2 regions of the Streptomyces sp. bgisy027 genome follow, and region 1 is predicted to be linked to the other one. Evidence: riboswitches for the same ligand, from Rfam matches in the RefSeq annotation. Region 1 holds a riboswitch; the other holds the start of a gene.
What was found. Region 1 has a riboswitch for glycine ahead of gcvP (aminomethyl-transferring glycine dehydrogenase). Riboswitches for the same ligand answer to the same signal wherever they lie in the genome.

Region 1 (3,818 bases):
GGCATCCAAGCCGAGCCTGCGTGGGAAAGCCGTGATCGTGGGCGGGCTCGGGCCGCGTGGAGTCGTCGCCACCGCTTCCTATGAGGCCCGGGTGTTCGGGGTGCACTCGGCGATGCCGATGGCGCAGGCGCGGCGGCTGGCGCCGAACGCCGCGTATCTCGTGCCGCGGTTCGGGATCTACCGCGACATCAGCGAGCAGGTGATGGGGCTGCTGCGGGAGCTGTCGCCGCTGGTGGAGCCGCTGAGCCTGGACGAGGCGTTCGTGGATCTGGAGGCCGGGGGAGCGGCCTGGGACGACTCGTCGGCGCGGCTGGTGGGGGCGAAGCTGCGCGGCGACATACGGGCCGCCACGGGGCTTGCGGGATCGGTGGGGCTGGCCGCGTCCAAGATGCTCGCGAAGATCGCCTCCGAGCAGGCCAAGCCGGATGGGCTGGTGCTGATCGAGCCGGGGACCGAGCGGGCGATGCTGGGGCCGATGTCGGTGCGCACGCTGCCGGGTGTGGGGCCGGCGACGGGGGACCATCTGCGGCGGGCCGGTATCCATACGGTCGAGGAGATCGCCGAGGCCGGTGAGGACGAGCTGGTCCGGCTGCTGGGCAAGGCCCATGGGCATGCGCTGTACGCGATGGCGCTGGCGCACGACGAGCGGCCCGTGGTGGCCGAGCGGGAGACCAAGTCCGTGTCGGTCGAGGACACGTACGACGTGGACATCCACGACCGGGTGCGGGTCGGGCTGGAGGTGCAGCGGCTGGCCGATCGCTGTGTGCGGCGGTTGCGGGGCGCCGGGCTGTCGGGGCGGACCATCGTGCTGAAGGTGCGGCGGTACGACTTCTCGACCCTGACGCGGTCCGAGACGTTGCGGGGGCCGACGGATGATCCGGCGGTGGTGCGGGAGGCCGCCGCTCGGCTGCTGGAGTCCGTGGACACGACGGGTGGGGTGCGGCTGCTGGGGGTCGGGGTCAGCGGCCTTGCCGACTACACGCAGGAGGATCTGTTCGCTCAGGCCGCGGGGGAGCTGGGGGAGCAGCAGCCGGTGGAGGGCGGGGAGGACGGCGCGGAGGCGGTGGCCGTGGCGCGGGGGGAGGAAGGGCCGGGCGAGCGGAGGTGGCTGGCCGGGCACGATGTGCGGCATGCCGAGTACGGGCACGGGTGGGTGCAGGGGAGTGGGCTCGGGCGGGTGACCGTGCGGTTCGAGACGCCTGGCTCGGCGCCGGGGCGGGTGCGGACGTTTCGGGTGGAGGATCCGGGCCTGGCGGCGGTGGAGCCGTTGCCCCTGGTGGAGGAGCGGCCCGGAGGGAGTGGGGGAAGCCGGGGTGTTGCGGGAAGTGGGGGATCTGGCACGGCGGGGGCATCTGAGGGGGCTGTGGCCGGTGGGGTCTGAGCTGGTCAGGGGTGGGGGGTCGTGGGGTCGTTGTCGTTGGGGGGTTCCGTGGGGGCCAGGTTGCCGAAGTCCCGGTCGGGGGGAGGTGGCGGGGACGCCACGTCGAGGCCGTAGTGGTGGTAGAGCTGGAGTTCCTGTTCGGGGGACAGATGGCGGCCCACTCCGAAATCGGGTGCGTCCTTGATCAGGGCGCGGTCGAAGGGGATGCGGAGGGTGCCCTCCACCAGCTCGCTGGGCTCCAGGGGGACGAAGGCGTCGCGGGAGAACAGGCCGGTGCGTATCGCCGCCCATTCCGGCACTCCGGTCGCGTCGTCGAGATAGACCTCGTCGATGGTGCCGATCTTGGTGCCGTTGCGGTCGAAGGCCTTGCGGCCGATCAGATTGCGCGGATCGATGTCGGTCTGCACGGGCCCTCCACTTGGTCGCAACTCATCCGTAAGCACTACGAAAAGGCAGAATGGTGAGAGCGGCCACTCGAAGGTCCGTGCGGCGACCTCGCTGGTAGGCTTTCTAGCGGCTGCTGACCCCGTGCGGGAGAGTCCTCCGGAGAACACCGGAGGCGCCGAAGGAGCAAATCCTCCCCGGAATCTCTCAGGCTCACGTACCGCACGGACGAGGTCACTCTGGAAAGCAGAGCGGGTGTCGACGGCTTCCGCTCTCACCGACGGTGAAAGCCGACGGCCTTCGGGCGGTCCGGTGAAGCTCTCAGGTTGAGATGACAGAGGGGGAGGCCGTCCGGGTACCCGCGCCGTGGTGCCCCTCGAAGGTCGTCAGACCAGGAGGCCTCCGCAATGACCGCCCACCGCATTCCGCTCTCCGAGCTCGAGCAGGGAATCCCCTTCGAGCAGCGTCATATCGGTCCCGATCATGAGGCCCGGGCCAAGATGCTCGCCCAGGTCGGGTACGGCTCCCTCGACGAGCTCACCGCCGCCGCGGTGCCGGACGTGATCAAGAACGCCGACTCGCTGGACCTGCCGGGAGCCCGCACCGAGGCGGAGGTGCTGGCCGAGCTGCGGTCGCTGGCCGACCGCAACCAGGTGCTGGACTCGATGATCGGGCTCGGGTACTACGGGACCTTCACCCCGCCGGTCATCCTGCGGAACGTCATGGAGAACCCCGCCTGGTACACGGCCTACACGCCGTACCAGCCCGAGATCTCCCAGGGCCGTCTCGAGGCCCTGCTGAACTTCCAGACGGTGGTCGCCGAGCTGACCGGGCTGCCGACCTCCGGTGCTTCCCTGCTCGACGAGGGGACGGCCGCCGCCGAGGCCATGGCGCTGTCCCGGCGCATGGGCAAGAACAAGAAGGGCCTGTTCCTGGTCGATGCGGACGTGCTTCCGCAGACCATCGCCGTGATCGAGACCCGCGCCGAGCCGACCGGCGTGGAGATCGTCGTCGCCGACCTCAGCGAGGGCATTCCGGCCGAGGTCGCCTCGCGTGAGATCACCGGCGTGCTCCTGCAGTACCCCGGCGCCTCCGGTGTCGTACGGGACATCAAGCCGGTCATCGACCAGGCGCACGAGCTCGGTGCCCTCGTCACCGTCGCCGCCGACCTGCTCGCGCTGACGCTGCTCAAGTCGCCGGGTGAGCTCGGGGCGGACATCGCGATCGGTACGACGCAGCGCTTCGGCGTGCCGATGGGCTTCGGCGGCCCGCACGCCGGCTACATGGCCGTCCACGAGAAGTTCGCGCGCAGCCTGCCGGGGCGGCTCGTGGGCGTGTCCGTGGACGCCGACGGCAACAAGGCCTACCGGCTGGCGCTCCAGACCCGTGAGCAGCACATCCGCCGGGAGAAGGCCACCAGCAACATCTGTACGGCCCAGGTGCTGCTCGCCGTGATGGCCGGTATGTACGCCGTGTACCACGGGCCCGACGGGCTGCGGAGCATCGCGCGGCGGACCCACCGGTACGCCTCGATCCTCGCCGCGGGCCTCGCGGCCGGCGGAGTCGAGGTCGTGCACGGCTCCTACTTCGACACGCTGACCGTGCGGGTGCCCGGAAAGGCCGCCGAGGTCGTCGCCGCCGCCCGGGAGAACGGCGTCAACCTGCGCCTCGTCGACGCCGACCACGTCTCCGTCGCCTGCGACGAGACCACGCTGCGGGCCCAGCTGGGCGCCGTATGGACGGCGTTCGGGGTCGAGGGCGACATCGAGGCGCTGGACGCCGGCACCGAGGACGCGCTCACGGACGGGCTGCTGCGCACCGACGACTACCTCGCGCACCCCGTCTTCCACCAGTACCGCTCCGAGACGGCGATGCTGCGCTACCTGCGCCGGCTGGCCGACCGGGACTACGCGCTCGACCGCGGCATGATCCCGTTGGGCTCCTGCACGATGAAGCTCAACGCGACCACCGAGATGGAGCCGGTCACCTGGCCGGAGTTCGGGCAGCTGCACCCCTTCGCACCCGCCGAGCAGGCGCAGGGCTATCTGACGCT
Region 2 (3,818 bases), on a different contig from region 1:
GCGCTCACGATGTACCGCCCCTTCGGGAAACATGGCTTGTGAGCCCAAGCTTAGGCGCTCCGCTGGGAGAGCCGGATGGAGCTCGGGTCCTATTGTGGGCTGCTTGCCGCGGGTCGTGGGTGGCTTGTCGCGCAGTTCCCCGCGCCTGTGGAGGGGCGCTGCCCCTGACGGGCGTCAGGAGTCGCGCGTGTAGAACGGCCGTACCTTCGCGCGCATCCACTCGATCACCGGGTCCTGGGCCACGTCCAGGAGGACCAGGTTGACCTGCCAGGGCAGGGGGGTGCGGGTGAGGGCTCGGGACAGTGCCTCGGTGGGGGCGGCGCGCAGGTCGCCCTCCCAGTGGGAGAGTTCGACGCCTATGAACATCACCGGGGCGGCCGTCTCGATCGCCGCAAGGCAGCGGCGGGCCGTCGCGACCACGCCGGTCGCGGCGAACTCGGCCGAGGCCGCGGCGAGGAAGTCGATCGGGTCCTCCTGCCAGTCCGGCTCGTAGAGCTTGACCCGGCCGCCGGAGGTGGAGCCGTCCAGCGGGGTGCGGCCCACCCGGCAGAGCTCGGCGACGGCCGCCGGGGGCAGCGGGACGCCGACCACGCCGTCCGGGTTCACGGCGATGCCCACGTGCGGCGGCAGGCCGCGCGCGAACTCCACGGCCGGGGCGACGGTGAACGCCATGTGGGAGCCGACGACCTGCCGGAACTGCTCCTCGGAGCTGAAGACCGGGACGTACCCCTGGCCCCCGATCTCCACCGTGGGCAGATCCAGCGGGCCGCTGTGCGGGCCGCCGCCGTTGGGCAGGGGCACCCACACGAAGCTGCGGCCCAGCACCTCGATGATCCGGCCGCCCGCCGAGGGCGTGCCGAGGGAGGAGGAGAGCACCTCCTCCAGTTCGTTGCCGGGCCAGCCTCCGTGCGGGTGGAGGTGGGCCCGGGCCGAGAAGTCCGCGGGGAGATCCGCTGGGAAGTCCATCTGTCTGACCGCCTGCTGTGAACCACGTCTGAGGCTCAGAAGGCTAGCCGGTGTCCGCCCCCGCCAGGGCTGCGGACCGTCAGCCCGCGAAACCGATCCGGCGCAGCACGTCCGCCGCGTCCCGGTCGATCAGCACCGCCGAACCGCAGCCCTGCGGCAGCTCGCCCTTCGCCGCCGAGCGCAGCAGCCGGGAGGCCGCTCGGCGGTGCCGCAGGAAGGCGTACCGCGAGACGCCCCGGCCGCGCTCGCGCTGGCCCTCCAGGGCGGTGCCCGGCGTCACGTCGAGGAGCAGCAGATGCAGGGTGCCGCCCCGGCGGCGCGCCGCGCGGGCCAGCCAGCCGCGCACCCAGGCCTGCGTGCCGCAGTCGTGCACGACGACGCCCTCGCCGGAGCGCAGCGCGCGGCGCAGCCCGGCGTAGTGCGCGAGGCGGACCAGGGGGCGGTAGACGGCGTACGGGAGGAAGCCCGGCATCCGGGCGTCCCAGCGGTCCCGGGTGTCCTGGGAGTCGATGCGCAGACCCTTCACCGTCCGCCGCATGAGCGTCGACTTGCCGCTGCCGGGCAGGCCGGTGATCACGACGAGGTCCTTGGGGCCGAAGAGCAGCGCGTGCGGGCTGTGACCGGAGCGCTCGCGCAGATCCCGGACCACGGGCGCGGGGCACGCGACGTGCGCTTCGACACGGGGTGCCGCGCTCTGCTCGGGCAGCGCGACGCCCGAGGTCGTGGCGTACGCCGTGGTGCGGTTCACCGTCATCGTCCTCCTCCGGGGTCAGGAGTCCCCATCCCCACTGAGCGTAAAGAGAAGGTAATAGAGGATCTCTTCCTTTTCGTTCGCTTCCTGCCACAAGCCGGTTACAGACATGGCCTGCCCCCGACGGGGTCCGGCATGCAATGATGGCGGCGCCAACTGCATACCGGCCGTTTGAATCCGCGCGGGAGAGTTCCCAGCAGTGCATCGGTGCATCGCTGGGGCGCCGAAGGAGCAAGTCCCTCCCTTGAATCTCTCAGGCCCCGTTACCGCGCGGGCGAGGCACATCTGAAAAGCGGGTCGCTGTGTGCGCAGCGGCTCCACCCAAGGTGCAAGCCGTGATCACCGTCTTCGGGATCATGGCGAACCTCTCAGGTTCCGATGACAGATGGGGAGGAACGACCTCGCCTGTCATGCCTTTGGGAGACAACGGACCGATGAGCAGCACCGAATCCCGTCGTACCGCGCTCGATGCCCTGCATCGCTCGCTCGGCGCGACGATGACCGACTTCGCCGGCTGGGACATGCCCCTGCGCTACGCCTCCGAGCGCGACGAGCACAACGCCGTACGCACCAGGGCCGGCCTGTTCGACCTCTCGCACATGGGCGAGATCACCGTGACCGGCCCGGACGCGGCCCGGCTGCTGAACCACGCCCTCGTCGGCAACATCGCCTCCGTCGGCGTCGGCCGCGCCCGCTACACCATGATCTGCCAGGCCGACGGCGGCATCCTCGACGACCTGATCGTCTACCGGCTCGCCGAGACCGAGTACATGGTCGTCGCCAACGCCTCCAACGCCCAGGTCGTGCTCGACGCCCTGATGGAACGATCCGCCGGCTTCGACGCCGAGGTCCGCGACGACCGCGACGCCTACGCGCTGCTGGCCGTCCAGGGCCCCGAGTCCCCCGGCATCCTGAAGTCGCTGACCGACGCCGACCTGGACGGCCTGAAGTACTACGCCGGCCTGCCCGGCACCGTCGCCGGCGTCCCCGCGCTCATCGCCCGCACGGGCTACACCGGCGAGGACGGCTTCGAGCTGTTCGTGAAGCCGGAGCACGCCGTGCAGCTGTGGCAGGCGCTCACCGAGGCCGGCGAGGGCGTCGGCCTGGTCCCCTGCGGGCTCTCCTGCCGGGACACGCTGCGCCTGGAGGCGGGCATGCCGCTGTACGGCCACGAGCTGACCACCGCCCTGACCCCCTTCGACGCCGGGCTCGGCCGGGTGGTGAAGTTCGAGAAGGAGGGCGACTTCGTCGGGCGCGAGGCGCTCACCGAGGCCGCCGAGCGCGCCTCCCAGAACCCGCCGCGCGTGCTGGTCGGCCTGATCGCCGAGGGGCGTCGCGTCCCGCGTGCCGGGTACCCGGTCGTCGCCGGCGGCGAGGTCATCGGCGAGGTCACCTCCGGTGCGCCCTCCCCCACCCTGGGCAGGCCCATCGCCATGGCGTACGTCGACGCCGCGCACTCGGCGCCCGGCACCGCCGGGGTCGGCGTGGACATCCGGGGCAGCCACGAGCCCTACGAGGTCGTGGCGCTGCCGTTCTACAAGCGGCAGAAGTAGCGCCGCAAGAAGAGACTGACAGCGGCACACGTGCGTGACCCTGCGCACATCTCCGCTGATCACGCACGCATCCAGCGGTCCCTCATTCATCACCACTCCCGCGCGTACAGGAGAATTCAGGCCATGAGCAACCCCCAGCAGCTGCGCTACAGCAAGGAACACGAGTGGCTGTCGACCGCCGAGGACGGCGTCTCGACGGTCGGCATCACCGAGTTCGCGGCCAACGCGCTCGGCGACGTCGTCTACGCCCAGCTCCCCGAGGTCGGCTCGACCGTGACCGCGGGTGACACCTGCGGCGAGCTGGAGTCGACCAAGTCCGTCTCCGACCTGTACTCCCCCGTCACCGGTGAGGTCACCGAGATCAACGAGGACGTGGTGAACGACCCGGCGCTCGTGAACTCCGCCCCCTTCGAGGGTGGCTGGCTGTTCAAGGTCCGCATCACGGAGGAGCCGGCCGACCTGCTCTCCGCCGACGAGTACGTCGCCCACACCGCCGGCTGAGGAGTCGTATCCCTTATGTCTGACACGCCCGACAAGTCTCTTCTGAA

Region 2: another riboswitch for glycine. It lies ahead of gcvT (glycine cleavage system aminomethyltransferase GcvT); the one in region 1 lies ahead of gcvP (aminomethyl-transferring glycine dehydrogenase).

What each region holds. Positions count from the first base shown of each region.
Region 1 covers NZ_JBYIVZ010000020.1:152,147-155,964, reverse strand. Annotated here, with positions in the region: gene AC3ETA_RS22100 (DNA polymerase IV) at 1-1,381, shown strand, start outside; gene AC3ETA_RS22095 (PRC-barrel domain-containing protein) at 1,387-1,788, opposite strand; glycine riboswitch at 1,903-1,998, shown strand; gene gcvP (aminomethyl-transferring glycine dehydrogenase) at 2,173-3,818, shown strand, end outside.
Region 2 covers NZ_JBYIVZ010000054.1:63,159-66,976, forward strand. Annotated here, with positions in the region: gene AC3ETA_RS38655 (enhanced serine sensitivity protein SseB C-terminal domain-containing protein) at 1-8, opposite strand, end outside; gene AC3ETA_RS38660 (enhanced serine sensitivity protein SseB) at 175-966, opposite strand; gene AC3ETA_RS38665 (AAA family ATPase) at 1,046-1,720, opposite strand; glycine riboswitch at 1,890-1,996, shown strand; glycine riboswitch at 1,997-2,112, shown strand; gene gcvT (glycine cleavage system aminomethyltransferase GcvT) at 2,152-3,270, shown strand; gene gcvH (glycine cleavage system protein GcvH) at 3,394-3,771, shown strand.